DNA from 4 places in the Superficieibacter sp. BNK-5 genome. Region 4 is predicted to be linked to each of the others. Evidence: predicted binding sites of a transcription regulator. Region 4 holds the regulator's gene; each other region holds the start of a gene.

Region 1 (3,657 bases), 1.0 Mb from region 4:
ACCAGCGGCGAGAAGAAGAGGTTGAACCCCACCATCACGACCATCAGCCACGCCACCTGCGTGCCAAACCAGAAGGCCAGCGCAAACACCAGCGTCAGCAATGCCAGTACGCGTAAGGCCATAATCAGACGAGAGGGATCGCTCACCCGCGGCGCAATCAGCAGGCTGCCGAGGAAACGCGCCACCAGCCCTGAGCCAAGCAGTAAACCGATGGTTTCCGGCGTCAGCCCGGTGCCTTTGAGCCAGACGCTCCAGAAGGGCAGAAAAATACCGTAGCTAAAAAAGTAGGTGAAATAACTGAGCGCCAGCCAGCGCGTCGAGTGCAAAACCATGATCCCCTCCCGTGTGGAGGCGATAGTCTGGCGATAAACGGTGCGGCTTGCAACGTTAAGCAACACATTATCAACATTGCTGAAAAACAGGCAAAAAAAAGACCGCGCGAGGCGGCCTTTGCAAACAATAAAGAATCAGGCGTAAACCGGGAAGCGTGCGCAGATATCCAGCACTTTACCTTTGATGCGCTCGATAACGGCGTCATCATTGATATTGTCCAGCACGTCACACATCCAGCCGGCCAGCTCTTTCACTTCCGCTTCTTTGAAGCCGCGACGAGTGACCGCCGGAGAGCCGATACGGATACCGGACGTCACGAACGGGCTTTTCGGATCGTTCGGCACGCTGTTTTTGTTGACGGTGATGTTGGCGCGGCCCAGGGCGGCGTCCGCTTCTTTACCGGTCAGGTTTTTATCTACCAGGTCCAGCAGGAACAGGTGGTTTTCAGTACCGCCAGACACCACTTTGTAGCCGCGGTTCAGGAACACGTCTACCATCGCTTTGGCGTTTTTCGCTACCTGCTGCTGGTAAACTTTAAACTCTGGCTCCATCGCTTCTTTCAGCGCCACGGCCTTCGCCGCGATAACATGCATCAGCGGGCCACCCTGAGCGCTGGGGAATACGGCAGAGTTCAGTTTTTTGTACAGATCTTCGTCGCCGCCTTTCGCCAGAATCAGGCCGCCACGCGGGCCGGCCAGCGTTTTGTGCGTAGTAGTGGTCACAACGTGCGCATGCGGAACCGGGTTCGGGTAAACGCCTGCGGCAATCAGTCCTGCGACGTGCGCCATATCGACGAACAGCCAGGCACCGATGCTGTCGGCGATTTCACGCATTTTCGCCCAGTCAACCACGCCGGAGTAAGCAGAGAAGCCGCCGATAATCATCTTAGGTTTGTGTTCCTGCGCCTGCTTCGCCATGTCTTCGTAGTCAATTTTACCGGACTCATCGATACCGTAAGGAATGATGTTGTACAGTTTACCGGAGAAGTTAACCGGAGAGCCGTGAGTCAGGTGACCGCCCTGCGCCAGGTTCATACCCAGCACGGTATCGCCCGGTTGCAGCAGTGCAGTATAGACCGCGAAGTTAGCCTGAGAGCCGGAGTGCGGCTGAACGTTGGCGTAATCTGCGCCGAACAGTTCTTTCGCGCGGTTAATCGCCAGTTGTTCAACGATATCCACATACTCGCAACCGCCGTAGTAACGTTTGCCCGGATAACCTTCAGCGTATTTGTTGGTCAGCTGAGAGCCCTGCGCCTGCATTACGCGCGGACTGGTGTAGTTCTCGGAGGCGATCAGTTCAATGTGCTCTTCCTGACGTACTTTTTCTTGCTCCATCGCCTGCCACAGTTCGGCATCATAATCGGCAATGTTCATTTCACGCTTTAACATCCGCATCTCCTGACTCAGCTAACAATTAAAATTGGGCAACGGCGGACAGTATAACCGATTGCCATCGCGATAACAGGTCTTGACAAACGATTTTACGCAAACGATTGGCATGGCGTCATATCAGGGTTTGTGCACTAAAAAGCTTACGCCCGGCAATGGAATTCTTTTCAGGCTTAAGATGCGGATTTTTCACGTCGCAAAGAACCATTTACATGATAAGGTTATTTTTATAAGATGCATTTGAAATACATATTATAAAGAAGGACGTTGCCATGCTTGATTCCCAAACCATCGCTACGGTGAAAGCCACCATTCCCCTGCTGCTGGAAACCGGCCCCAAACTGACCGCGCATTTTTACGATCGCATGTTTGACCACAATCCAGAACTTAAAGATATTTTCAATATGAGCAACCAGCGTAACGGCGACCAGCGCGAAGCGCTATTTAATGCCATCGCCGCCTACGCCAGTAATATTGATAACCTCCCGGCGCTGCTGCCAGCGGTTGAGAAAATCGCCCAGAAGCACACCAGCTTCCAGATCAAGCCGGAGCAGTACGATATCGTCGGCGAGCATCTGCTGGCCACCCTGGATGAGATGCTCAGCCCTGGTCAGGAAGTGCTGGACGCGTGGGGCAAAGCCTACGGCGTGCTGGCAGGCGTCTTTATTAATCGCGAAGCCGAGCTGTATCAGGAGCACGCCAGCAAAACCGGCGGCTGGAAAGGCACGCGAGCGTTTCGCATCGTCGATAAAACGCCACGCAGCAGCCTGGTCACCAGCTTCGAATTTGAACCAGTCGACGGCGGTCCGGTCGCCGATTACCAGCCAGGCCAGTACCTCGGCGTCTGGCTGAAGCCAAAAGATTTTCCGTACCAGGAGATTCGTCAGTATTCGCTGACGCGTAAAGGCGACGACAAGCGCTATCGCATCGCGGTCAAACGCGAGGCGGGCGGGCAGGTTTCTACCTGGCTGCATAATGAAGCGAACGTTGGCGATGTCGTCTATCTCGCCGCGCCTGCGGGTGATTTCTTTATGCACGTTGCGCCACAGACGCCGGTGACGCTTATCTCCGCAGGCGTGGGGCAAACGCCGATGCTGGCGATGCTTGATACGCTCGCCCAAAGCAAGCATCCCGCGCCGGTTAACTGGTATCACGCGGCGGAAAACGGCGACGTTCACGCGTTTACCGACGAGGTGATGGCGCTGGGCAATGCCCTGCCGCAGTTTAACGCCCATATCTGGTATCGCCTGCCGACCGAAGCAGACCGCCAGGCGGCGCGTTTTAATAGCGAAGGTTTGATGAATCTGCGTCAGTTGAAAGGGACACTGAGCGATGCTGAAAGCCAGTATTATCTCTGTGGTCCGGTGGCATTTATGCAGTTCGCCGCGCAACAGCTGATCGAACTGGGCGTGGCAAAAGACCACATTCACTACGAATGTTTCGGCCCGCATAAGGTGCTGTAAGCGCCTGAGGTTAATGACAAACCGGGTTTTGCTATTTTGTACGCCGTTTTGCCGGGTGGCGGCTTCGCCTTACCCGGCCTACGAAAAGCATCAATATCAAGAAGTTACTCACTCCCGTAGGCCTGTGCAAGCGAAGCGCCGCCAGGCATAACTCCACGGTATAACGTTTGTCATCAATCTGAATTGCTGTAAGCGCCTCTCACTTGCCAGACTTGCGACGATCATTTTGCCCTTAAGGTTGCCGTCTGGCAGAAATATGGGCCGGCAAAGCGTGTTATTATTAACGTTTCTATTGATTCGTTAGAGCGACTTTATGCAGCAATCTGTTGTCCGCGTCGGGGAATGGCTGGTCACGCCTTCGGTTAATCAAATCAGTCGTCAGGGACGTCAGATTACCCTCGAACCACGTTTAATCGACCTTCTCATGTACTTCGCTCAGCACCCGGATGAAGTCCTCAGCCGCGATAACATTA
Region 2 (3,657 bases), 1.2 Mb from region 4:
CACCGGCGGTACCGTTATTGAAATCACCCTGGAAAAACCGGCGGATATGGACGTGATGCGCGAAGCGCTGCAAAAGGCGGGCTTTGAAGAGCCGCAGTTGCAGAACTTTGGTAGCAGCCACGACATTATGGTGCGCATGCCGCCAACCGAAGGTGAAAACGGCGGGCAGGTACTGGGCAGCAAGGTGCTGAACGTCATCAATGAAGCCACCAGCCAGAACGCGGCGGTTAAGCGCATTGAATTCGTCGGGCCGAGCGTCGGTGCCGATCTGGCGCAAACCGGTGCGATGGCGCTGATGGTGGCGCTGATCTCCATCCTTGTATATGTCGGTTTCCGCTTCGAGTGGCGACTGGCGGCAGGGGTGGTTATCGCGCTGGCGCACGACGTGATCATCACCTTAGGGATCCTGTCGCTGTTCCATATTGAGATTGACCTGACCATCGTTGCATCGTTAATGTCGGTTATCGGTTACTCACTGAACGACAGCATCGTGGTATCTGACCGTATTCGTGAAAACTTCCGCAAGATTCGTCGCGGGACGCCTTACGAAATCTTTAACGTGTCGCTGACCCAGACGCTGCACCGTACGTTGATTACCTCCGGTACAACGTTGGTGGTTATTCTGATGCTGTACCTCTTCGGTGGTCCGGTACTGGAAGGCTTCTCGCTGACCATGCTGATCGGTGTTTCCATCGGTACCGCATCGTCAATCTACGTGGCTTCGGCGCTGGCGCTGAAACTGGGTATGAAGCGCGAGCATATGCTCCAGCAGAAAGTCGAGAAAGAAGGGGCGGATCAGCCGTCGCTTCTGCCGTAACGGTCGTTTTACGATCAAAAAAGCCCGGCGCTGTGCCGGGCTTTTTTATGCGTTAAGCTCAGGACGCGAGGTATAAATAAAAAAGCCGATCTTCAGATCGGCTTTTTAACATGCGTTGTTATTAGAAGTTATACCCTGCAACCAGATACCAGCCGAAGCCGTTAGACTTGATCGGCTCTGCCTGCCATACCGGCTGGTCGCCATCGTTCCACTGACCACCGTTGTGGAAGTAACGCGCGACCACAGAGTAGTGCCAGTGATCGTAGTTCAGTGCCAGAACGTGACTGGAAGCGATGGAATTGCTGGTGCGATACTGATCGTCGCCCAGATCTGAACCCCAGTCAAAGTTGGTGAAGCCGATGTAGCTCAGGTGGCCGCCCCAGACGTCGGTGATCGGTACAAAGTATTTAATTTTGAAGCGGTAGCCATCCCACTCGTTTTCGTTAGAGGCACCGTAGTTTTGCCATTGATACTTGGCATAAATGTTCAGATTAAGGCCAATCGGCAGACCGGTTTCCACGTCCGTACCCAGACCCATGTACCACGTGCTCTGACGACCCGCCTCGTTACGGCCCATATCGTAGATATAGTTGTTGGCGAAGTACCACTCTTTGAACGGGCCAATGCTCAGGTCGGAGTTGGTCAGTTTATCAATTGAAAAACGCGGTTCGATTTCGGTAAACAGTGGCGAACCGTGGTTCCAGATGCCGCGTGAATCGCCGTCACCGCCGAAGAAACGCGGCGCATCCACGTAGCCGTAGAAGTCAAACCAGTCTTTCTTAGCGAACGCTTCGTATTCCAGATAGGTATCGTTACGTAACGCTGGCCCAAAGCGGGTGTGATAGCTGCCGACCACGTTGACGCTCTGATGCCACCAGTCGGAGAGGAACTGCGGTTTTTCCGCGTCGGCTGCCTGAGCGGTGAAGCCAGAAGAGAGCGCCAGCACTGCGCCTGCTGCAAGAATTGTATGTTTCATAGTTATGCCACTGTTTGAAAAATCCCTGACGGGAATGAAAAAGATGACTGCGCGTTACTAAATATTTCGAATTTCTGTGGTGCCTATTATAAGAATCATTGCTCACAAAAATATGTGTTGTTTCACATTCCTGTCACACACGTAATCGATTGCGTTCACGTTTGCGTACATTAACGGCGGCGATTGTACTGATAAGCGGCTTTGTTGCCAATCTTTACCGGGTTTAAATAAGTATGAGTGATGGTAACGACGCATCAGTGAGCAGAAAAATGATGGCGAGAAGAAGCAGATGACGACAGCGTCTGGTGAGGACAAGCAGGAACAGGACCGCCGGTAAAAGCCCCAACCCGAGAGCTGCGTCGGGTTGGGGCTATTATTCTGAACCTGGCGGCTTACAGTGCGTTATCAGGGTTGCGGCGCAGGCTGAATATCATGGATTCGAACGAAACCTAATTGCTCAGGTGTAATGCCGTTAAGCTGGAGCGGAATATCAACGTCGCTTGGTGCCAGGGTGCTGGCCGGAGCATTGATCAGCTGGTTCTGAACGTTAACTTCCTGATAATCCTGCGTCGTACCCTGAATTTGTCCCCATTCAACCGTGCCGCTGAAGGCCGGTAAAGGATCGGCAGACTCCCCCTGAATCCGCAGCGTGACGCGCGTACCGTCTGCGTTCGGAGCGATGTTGGCCAGCGACATACGCAGCATCCCAATCTGGCTATTCAGGCGGGCTGGCGTATTCGCTCCCGGCAGCAGGTAGACGCCGCTGGCCGATTTTTTATTCAGCGTATTTTGCTGGGTAATTTTTACCGTTTCCTGATTGAGTTGCGTCATCTCTTTATTGAGCGTACTGACGCTCTGATGCAACTGGCGAACTTCACTTTGCGGTGCGCAGGCGGTCAGAGCAAACAGGCTTCCCAGCGCAAACACTTTCAAATAACGTCTTGTCATCGTGTCGATCCCTTCAAAAGGACAATTATTGTCATTATGGTAGAGGATAATGGCGCGTCTGCCATCGATCCATAGTCTCAAAAAAGCTCTTCCTTTGTAGTCCCGCCAGTTCAGGGTAAACTGTATGTCACATTCACCCCTCGTCAGGACGCGATATGCACTGCCCATTTTGTTTAGCCGTAGATACCAAAGTCATTGATTCTCGTCTGGTGGGTGAGGGATCTTCCGTGCGCCGTCGGCGACAGTGCCTGGTATGTAATGAACGTTTTACCACCTTTGAAGTGGCTGAACTGGTCATGCCGCGCGTGATAAAAAGTAACGACGTGCGCGAACCGTTCAACGAAGACAAGCTGCGCAACGGCATTCTTCGGGCGCTGGAAAAGCGTCCGGTAAGCGCCGACGATGTTGAAATGGCGCTGAATCATATTAAATCGCAGCTTCGGGCAACGGGTGAACGCGAAGTTGCCAGTAAGATGATCGGTAACCTGGTGATGGACCAACTTAAAAAACTCGATAAAGTCGCCTATATCCGTTTTGCTTCGGTTTACCGTAGTTTTGAAGACATTAAAGAGTTCGGCGAAGAGATCGCCCGCTTACAGGATTAACCTCATGCAGGATGAAACATTCATGGCTCGAGCGCTGAAGCTGGCGCAGCGTGGTCGTTTTACGACTCATCCCAACCCTAATGTGGGTTGTGTCATTGTGAAAGAGGGTCGCATTGTCGGTGAAGGCTATCATCGCCGTGCCGGTGAGCCGCATGCAGAAGTTCACGCCCTGCGTATGGCGGGGGAGAATGCTCGCGGCGCGACGGCCTACGTTACGCTGGAGCCATGCAGCCATCACGGGCGCACGCCGCCGTGCTGTGAGGCGCTGATTGCCGCAGGCGTGACGCGCGTGGTTGCCGCCATGCAGGATC
Region 3 (3,657 bases), 2.4 Mb from region 4:
TACAGGAAATCCTCAAGGAAGGAATAGTGAAAGTGCGTTACAGCGGCAGCGGGTCAGGCCCGCTGCCGCGGCAGATCAATTTTTCTCTGGCGGGAAAAGCAGGTTCAGCACAATCGCGGTAATGCCGCCTGCAGCGATGCCGGAGGAGAGCAGGTTTTTCACCCAGTCCGGGGCAAATTGCAGGATCAGCGGCTGCTGAGAGACGCCAAGACCGACGGCCAGCGACAGGGCGATAATCATGATGGCGCGGCGGTTCAGCGGCTCGCGGGAGACAATGCGCACGCCGGAGGCGGCGATGGTGCCAAACATTACCAGCGTTGCGCCGCCCAGCACCGGTTCCGGGATATGCTGCACAAAACCACTCACTGCCGGGAACAGGCCGAGCACGATCAGCATCAGCGCCACCACAAAACCGACATAGCGGCTGGCAACGCCGGTCAACTGGATCACGCCGTTATTTTGCCCGAAGCAGGAATTGGGGAAGGTATTAAAGACGGCAGAGACAAACGAGTTCAGACCGTTCGCCAGCACGCCGCCTTTCAGACGCTTCATATACAGCGGGCCGGAGACTGGCTGCTCGGAGACGTCGGAGGTAGCGGTGATATCGCCGATAGTTTCCAGCGAGGTGATCATAAACACCAGCATCAGCGGCAACAGCAGGTTCCAGTCAATACCAAGGCCGTAATATAGCGGCGTCGGCACCATGATCAGCGGGCTGTTGGTTGGCGCGTTGCCTTCCGGCAGCATGCCCATAAACCAGGCCAGCAGATAGCCAGCCGCCATCGCAATCACCAGCGAGGCGACGCGCAGGTACGGGTTGCGCTGACGGTTTAGCAGAATGATGACCGCCAGTACCACGCCCGCCAGCAGCAGGTTTTTCGGCGCGCCGAACGTGTGATCGTTCATCGCGGCAAAGCCACCGCCGATGGAGGTCAGGCCAACCTGAATCAGCGACAGCCCGATAATCATCACCACCACGCCGGAGACCAGCGGGGTAATAATGCGGCGCGCCAGATGCAGAATGCGGGAGATGACCATTTCAGTACAGCTTGCCAGCATCAGGGTGCCAAACAGCGCCGCCATCATGGTCGGAACGTCCGCACCGCCGGTTTTTAATGCCGTGCCGCCCATGATCAGCGGGGCGACAAAGTTGAAGCTGGTGCCCTGAATCGAGAGCAGCCCGGAGCCGACCGGCCCCCAGGCTTTAATCTGAATGATGGAAGCCACACCGGACGCGAACAGCGACATGCTGATGATGTGCTGGGTATCCTCTGCCGGTAATCCCAGCGCCTGACAAATCAGCAGCGCAGGGGTGATGACCGCAACGAACATCGCCAGCAGGTGCTGGCAGGCGGCAAACATGGTCTGGGGCAGGGGAGGACGATCTTCGAGGCGGTAAATCAATTCGCTATTCTGCACAGGAGCAATCGGTTGCGCGTGTTCAGATTCGACGGTGTGAGCAGACATCAGAGGCAATCCCGCGGTGGAAAAGGGGGGATTTTAGCCGACTGACAGGTAAAAGCAAACGGTTGCTTGCAGGGCGGCCATAAAAAGTTATGCACTATACGGCGTCATAACTTTTTGTACTAACAGACAGCCGAAAGGGCTTCATTCTCACTTTTTTGTCACTTTGGTCACATTATTGCTTACAATCGGTCCCTTACCTCATGATGAGGCCATGACGACATGGGAAATTTGTCGCGTATGAATGGATCATGCGTTGATTAAGGAGCTTAAGTTATGTTCTACCTTGATACATTATCGACGCTGGTAGCCGCCACCCTGGTGCTGCTGTTAGGGCGTAAACTGGTCCATACGGTCCCCTTCTTTGAAAAATACACCATTCCTGAACCGGTCGCAGGCGGCCTGCTGGTAGCGCTGGCATTGCTGGTGCTGAAAAAAAGCATGGGCTGGGAAATCGACTTTGATATGAGTCTGAAAGATCCGCTCATGCTGGCCTTTTTTGCCACCATTGGCCTTAACGCTAACATTGCCAGCCTGCGAGCGGGCGGCAAAGTGGTGGGCATCTTTCTGATTGCCGTGGTGGGGCTGCTGGTGATGCAAAACGCCATCGGCATCGGTATGGCAAAAGCGCTGGGTCTGGACCCGCTGATGGGGCTGCTTGCCGGGTCGATCACGCTTTCCGGCGGGCACGGCACCGGGGCGGCGTGGGGCAAACTCTTCTCCGAGCGTTACGGTTTCACCAGCGCGACCGAAGTGGCGATGGCCTGCGCTACCTTCGGTCTGGTGCTGGGCGGGCTGATTGGCGGGCCAGTGGCGCGTTTTCTGGTCAAACACTCGCCCACGCCGGACGGCACGCCTGATGATTTAGCCACCCCGACCGCCTTCGAAAAGCCCGATGTCGGACGCATGATCACCTCACTGGTGTTAATCGAGTCCATCGCGCTGATCGCGATTTGTCTGACGTTGGGGAAAGTGATTGCGAAACTGTTAGCGGGAACCGCGCTGGAGCTACCAACCTTTGTTTGCGTGCTGTTTATTGGCGTGCTGCTCAGCAACGGCCTGGCGTTAATGGGTTTTTATCGGGTATTTGAACGCGCGGTTTCGGTGCTGGGCAACGTCTGCCTGTCGCTGTTTCTGGCAATGGCGTTGATGAGCCTGAAGCTCTGGGAACTGGCATCGCTGGCGCTGCCGATGCTCGCCATCCTGGCGGTACAAACGCTGGCAATGGCGCTTTTTGCGGTGTTTGTGACCTGGCGGATGATGGGGAAAAACTATGATGCCGCCGTGCTGGCTGCCGGACACTGCGGTTTTGGTCTTGGCGCGACACCGACTGCCGTCGCCAACATGCAGGCCATCACCGAACGTTTTGGGCCGTCGCATATGGCATTTCTGGTGGTGCCGATGGTCGGCGCGTTTTTTATCGATATCGTCAACGCATTAGTGATTAAATTGTTCCTGATGATGCCGATGTTTAGCTGATACCGCCTGCAGTTCAGGTAACCGGGTAAGGCGTTAGCCATTACCCGGAAATTCTCCCCGGTGGCGCGACGCTTACCGGGGTTACTTTTGAAAATCTTATCCTTCGTCGTGATCTTCCCACGCCATCGCGCGTTTCACCGCTTTTCGCCAGCCGCTGTAACGGTAGTTACGCTCGGTGGTTTCGATGCCAGGACGGAACTCGCGTTCAATCACCGCTTTTTCCTGTAGCTCATCCAGATTCTGCCAGAAGCCTACCGCCAGACCGGCCAGATAGGCCGCGCCCAGCGCGGTCACTTCACGCACTTCCGGACGCTCCACGCGGGTGCCCAGAATGTCGGACTGGAACTGCATCAGGAAATTATTGGCAACCGCGCCGCCGTCCACGCGCAACGCGTGAAGACGAATGCCGGAGTCCGCCTGCATCGCTTCCAGCACGTCGCGGGTCTGGAAAGCGATGGATTCAAGGGTCGCGCGGATAATGTGATTGGAATTCACGCCACGAGTCAGGCCGAAGATCGCACCACGAGCATACGGGTCCCAGTAAGGCGCGCCCAGACCGGTAAAGGCGGGAACCACATAGACGCCGTTGGTATTCTGCACTTTAGTGGCGAAATATTCGGAGTCAAAGGCATCGCTGATCAGTTTCATTTCATCGCGCAGCCATTGAATAGATGCGCCTGCCATAAACACCGCGCCTTCCAGCGCATAGTTGAC
Region 4 (3,657 bases):
CGCGATGTGGAGTTAACCCCTGCGGGCAGCTGGTTTTTGAAAGAAGGACGCACTGTTATCAAAAAAATGCTGATCACCCGTCAGCAGTGCCAGCAAATCGCGAATGGCTGGCGCAGCCAGCTTCCCATTGCCGTTGATAACATCGTCAGGCCCGAGCGTACCCGGCAAATGATTGTCGATTTCTACCGCCATTTTCCTGATGTCGAGCTGATTGTTTTTCAGGAAGTGTTTAACGGCGTGTGGGATGCGCTGGCCGATGGGCGGGTTGAACTGGCTATCGGCGCAACCCAGGCCATCCCGGTCGGGGGGCGCTACGCGTTCCGGGATATGGGGATGCTGAGCTGGAATTGCGTTGTCGCCTGCGATCATCCCCTGGCCAAACAGCCGGGGCCGTTAAGCGACGATGAATTACGCAACTGGCCTTCCCTGGTTCGTGAAGATACCTCGCGCTCGTTGCCAAAACGCACGACCTGGCTGCTGGACAATCAAAAGCGGGTCGTGGTGCCAGACTGGGAGTCATCAGCGACCTGCATCTCGGCGGGTCTGTGTGCGGCGATGGTGCCTTCACATTTTGCCCGGCCATGGACCGATTCAGGCGACTGGACAGCGCTGGTCCTTGAGAACCCGTTTCCTGATGCGGCCTGCTGCTTAACCTGGCAGCAGAGCGATATCTCGCCTGCGTTAGGATGGCTGCTGGAGTATTTGGGGGATAGCGAAACGCTGAATAAAGAGTGGCTGCGGGACCCGGAAGAAACGGCTCCCGCAGGTTAACTTAACGGCGGTAGTCGACGAACGGACCGTCGGCTACCGAGCGGCGTTCAATCAGGCGAGGGTGAACCTCAATGGATTTTGATTCAACGCGCTTATTCACAATGCGATCCAGCAGGGTATTAAACGCGGCTTCGCCGAGGGAATCTTTCGGCTGGTGAATGGTCGTCAGCGCCGGCGTAAAGAAACGCGCGTTGCGCACGTTATCGTAGCCAATCACTGAAATATCCTGCGGCACGCGCAGGCCCATCTCGTCGGCGGCACATAATGCCCCCATCGCCATGATATCGCCCCCGCAGAAGACGGCGGTCGGGCGAGGGGACTGATTAAGGATCTGTTGCATCGCCTGATAGCCGGATTCCGGTTCGAAATCACCCTGCACGATCCACTGCTCGGGGATCTTCACCTGGATTTCGTCCATCGCTTTCATAAACCCGGCCAGACGTCCGGCACCGGTATTACGCTCCAGCGGGCCTGGAATAATACCGATATCACGATGGCCGCGTTCGATCAGATAACGCCCGGCCATATAGCCACCTTTAAAGGCATTATCAATCACCGAGTCGGTAAAGTCCGCTTTTGATTCGCCCCAGTCCATCACCACCATCGGAATGTGACGATACTCTTCGAGCATGCTTAATAGCGATTCGGGATATTCAGAGCACATGACCAGCAGGCCATCGACGCGTTTTTGCGCCATCATCGACAAATAGGCGCGCTGTTTTTCAATATCGTTCCATGCGTTGCCGAGGATCAGGGTATAGCCTTTCTTGAAGCAGCTTTTTTCAACCGCTTCAATAATTTCGGCAAAATAGGCCGCTTCGCTGCTGGTCGCCAGCAGGCCAATCGACTTGGTATGATTAACCTTCAGGCTGCGCGCAACCGCGCTGGGAGAATAGTGAAGTTCCTTTATTGCCGCCCACACTGCATTACGCGTATCTTCAGCAACAAAACGGGTTTTGTTGATAACGTGTGACACAGTTGTAGTGGAAACGTTTGCGCGTTTCGCGACATCTTTAATTGTTGCCATTACATCTTACTCCGGACCCTGGCCTGAACGCCTGCAAATGGGAGGGTAAACGTTTGCCTTCACACACCCCTGGCGCAATTTTGTGAGCATTGCTTTAGGTCGGGAAAACGACACAGAACGTCAGGTGGGGGTCAATGGCTGGTACGCTTATAATTAAGCGTGGAATTTTGGCCGATCCTGATGAAAAGGGAAAGAGAAAAAATGTATATCAATCTAAATCCTGCAAGATTTTCGTCCTTAAGTGTGTAAAAATGAACAGGCTCACTTTTCGCAGGGTCATAACAAGGAGTAAAAATTGATGAGTGCCGATCTTAAGTTTTCTCTGGTAACGACCATTATTGTGCTGGGTTTGATCGTCGCCAGCGCGTTGGTTGCCGTATTACATTGAGTTATCCGGGGGAGAGCCTTCTCCCTCAGCCCCTTCTCCGATTTTGCACTTATCAGCAAAACGCTTTTGCATTTTGCCTCACTTTTGTTTTTTTGTGATTAATGTCATGCTTTTGGCTTCTTTGCGTCGTGTCATGGTGATGGCGGCCAAAACGGAGTCTGTTCATGAAAGTTAATTTTCCCCTGCTGGCGCTGGCTATCGGTGCGTTTGGTATCGGCACCACTGAGTTTTCTCCGATGGGGTTATTGCCCACGATTGCCAGAGGGGTGGATGTTTCTATTCCAACCGCCGGTATGCTCATCAGCGCCTATGCGATTGGCGTGATGGTTGGTGCGCCGATCATGACGTTACTGTTATCCCACCGCGCCCGGCGTAACGCGTTGATTTTTCTGATGGCGATTTTTACCCTCGGCAATGTGCTCTCAGCGATTGCGCCTGATTACACCACCCTGATGCTTTCCCGTATTGTTACCAGCCTTAACCACGGTGCGTTCTTTGGTCTGGGGTCAGTGGTTGCCGCAAGCGTGGTGCCAAAACATAAACAGGCCAGCGCCGTCGCGACCATGTTTATGGGACTCACCATTGCTAACATCGGCGGCGTTCCGGCGGCGACCTGGCTGGGTGAAGCGATTGGCTGGCGAATGTCCTTTTTTGTAACTGCGGGTCTGGGGGTTATCGCCATGTTGAGCCTGTGGTTCTCGCTGCCGAAGGGCAGTGCAGGAGAGCGACCCAACGTGCGGCAGGAACTGACGGTGCTGCTGCGCCCGCAGGTTCTTAGCGCGCTGCTGACGACCGTGCTGGGGGCCGGGGCGATGTTTACCCTCTACACCTATATCGCTCCGGTTCTGTATAGCCTGTCTGCCGCGACGCCGCTTTTTGTCACCGCGATGCTGGTACTGGTGGGGATTGGGGTCTCCATCGGCAATTATCTTGGCGGGAAGTTTGCCGATCGGTCAGTGAATGCCACGTTGAAAGGTTTTCTGCTGCTGTTGATTGCGATCATGCTGGCGATCCCGCTGCTGGCACGCAATGAGTTTGGCACGGCGTTCAGTATGCTGGTATGGGGTGCCGCGACATTTGCTGTGGTTCCCCCGCTGCAAATGCGCGTCATGCGCGTGGCCAGCGAAGCGCCGGGCTTATCCTCGTCGGTGAATATCGGGGCGTTTAATCTCGGCAATGCTTTAGGGGCGATGGCCGGTGGAGCGGTGATCTCCGGCGGGCTGGGGTATAGTTTTGTTCCGGTAATGGGGGCAATTATTGCGGGTCTGGCACTGCTGGTGGTGTTCTTTTCCGCCCGCCAGCCCGCGCGTGAAGCCTGCGCCAGCCGTTAAGCGATAGCGCAGAAGGCAAACGCCTTCTGCGCATTGACTCAGGCTGCCAGATTTTGTGCCACAAAAGGCCAGTTAACCAGCGCCCAGAAATGCTCCAGATAACCCGGACGGGCATTGCGGTAGTCAATATAGTAGGCGTG

What was found. The regulator PurR, encoded in region 4, represses purine synthesis genes. The targets are predictions, from matches to a motif close to CANGCAAACGTTTGCNTG.
Region 1: the regulator PurR is predicted to act here: its motif matches at 1,815-1,832, upstream of glyA (serine hydroxymethyltransferase).
Region 2: the regulator PurR is predicted to act here: its motif matches at 1,932-1,949, upstream of ACMGGS_RS12620 (nucleoside-specific channel-forming protein Tsx).
Region 3: the regulator PurR is predicted to act here: its motif matches at 1,519-1,536, upstream of gltS (sodium/glutamate symporter).

Annotation. Positions count from the first base shown of each region.
Region 1 covers NZ_CP179893.1:4,828,637-4,832,293, forward strand. The annotation lists gene ACMGGS_RS23020 (3-phenylpropionate MFS transporter) at 1-332, opposite strand, end outside; gene glyA (serine hydroxymethyltransferase) at 468-1,721, opposite strand; gene hmpA (NO-inducible flavohemoprotein) at 1,994-3,184, shown strand; gene cadC (lysine decarboxylation/transport transcriptional activator CadC) at 3,498-3,657, shown strand, end outside.
Region 2 covers NZ_CP179893.1:2,621,958-2,625,614, forward strand. The annotation lists gene secF (protein translocase subunit SecF) at 1-817, shown strand, start outside; gene ACMGGS_RS12620 (nucleoside-specific channel-forming protein Tsx) at 939-1,793, opposite strand; gene ACMGGS_RS12625 (DUF3251 domain-containing protein) at 2,199-2,741, opposite strand; gene nrdR (transcriptional regulator NrdR) at 2,897-3,346, shown strand; gene ribD (bifunctional diaminohydroxyphosphoribosylaminopyrimidine deaminase/5-amino-6-(5-phosphoribosylamino)uracil reductase RibD) at 3,351-3,657, shown strand, end outside.
Region 3 covers NZ_CP179893.1:1,460,184-1,463,840, forward strand. The annotation lists gene xanP (xanthine/proton symporter XanP) at 76-1,467, opposite strand; gene gltS (sodium/glutamate symporter) at 1,741-2,943, shown strand; gene glpK (glycerol kinase GlpK) at 3,040-3,657, opposite strand, start outside.
Region 4 covers NZ_CP179893.1:3,829,517-3,833,173, reverse strand. The annotation lists partial or broken gene punR (DNA-binding transcriptional activator PunR) at 1-768, shown strand, start outside; gene purR (HTH-type transcriptional repressor PurR) at 773-1,798, opposite strand; gene ACMGGS_RS18310 (YnhF family membrane protein) at 2,097-2,186, shown strand; gene ACMGGS_RS18305 (MFS transporter) at 2,351-3,517, shown strand; gene sodB (superoxide dismutase [Fe]) at 3,556-3,657, opposite strand, start outside.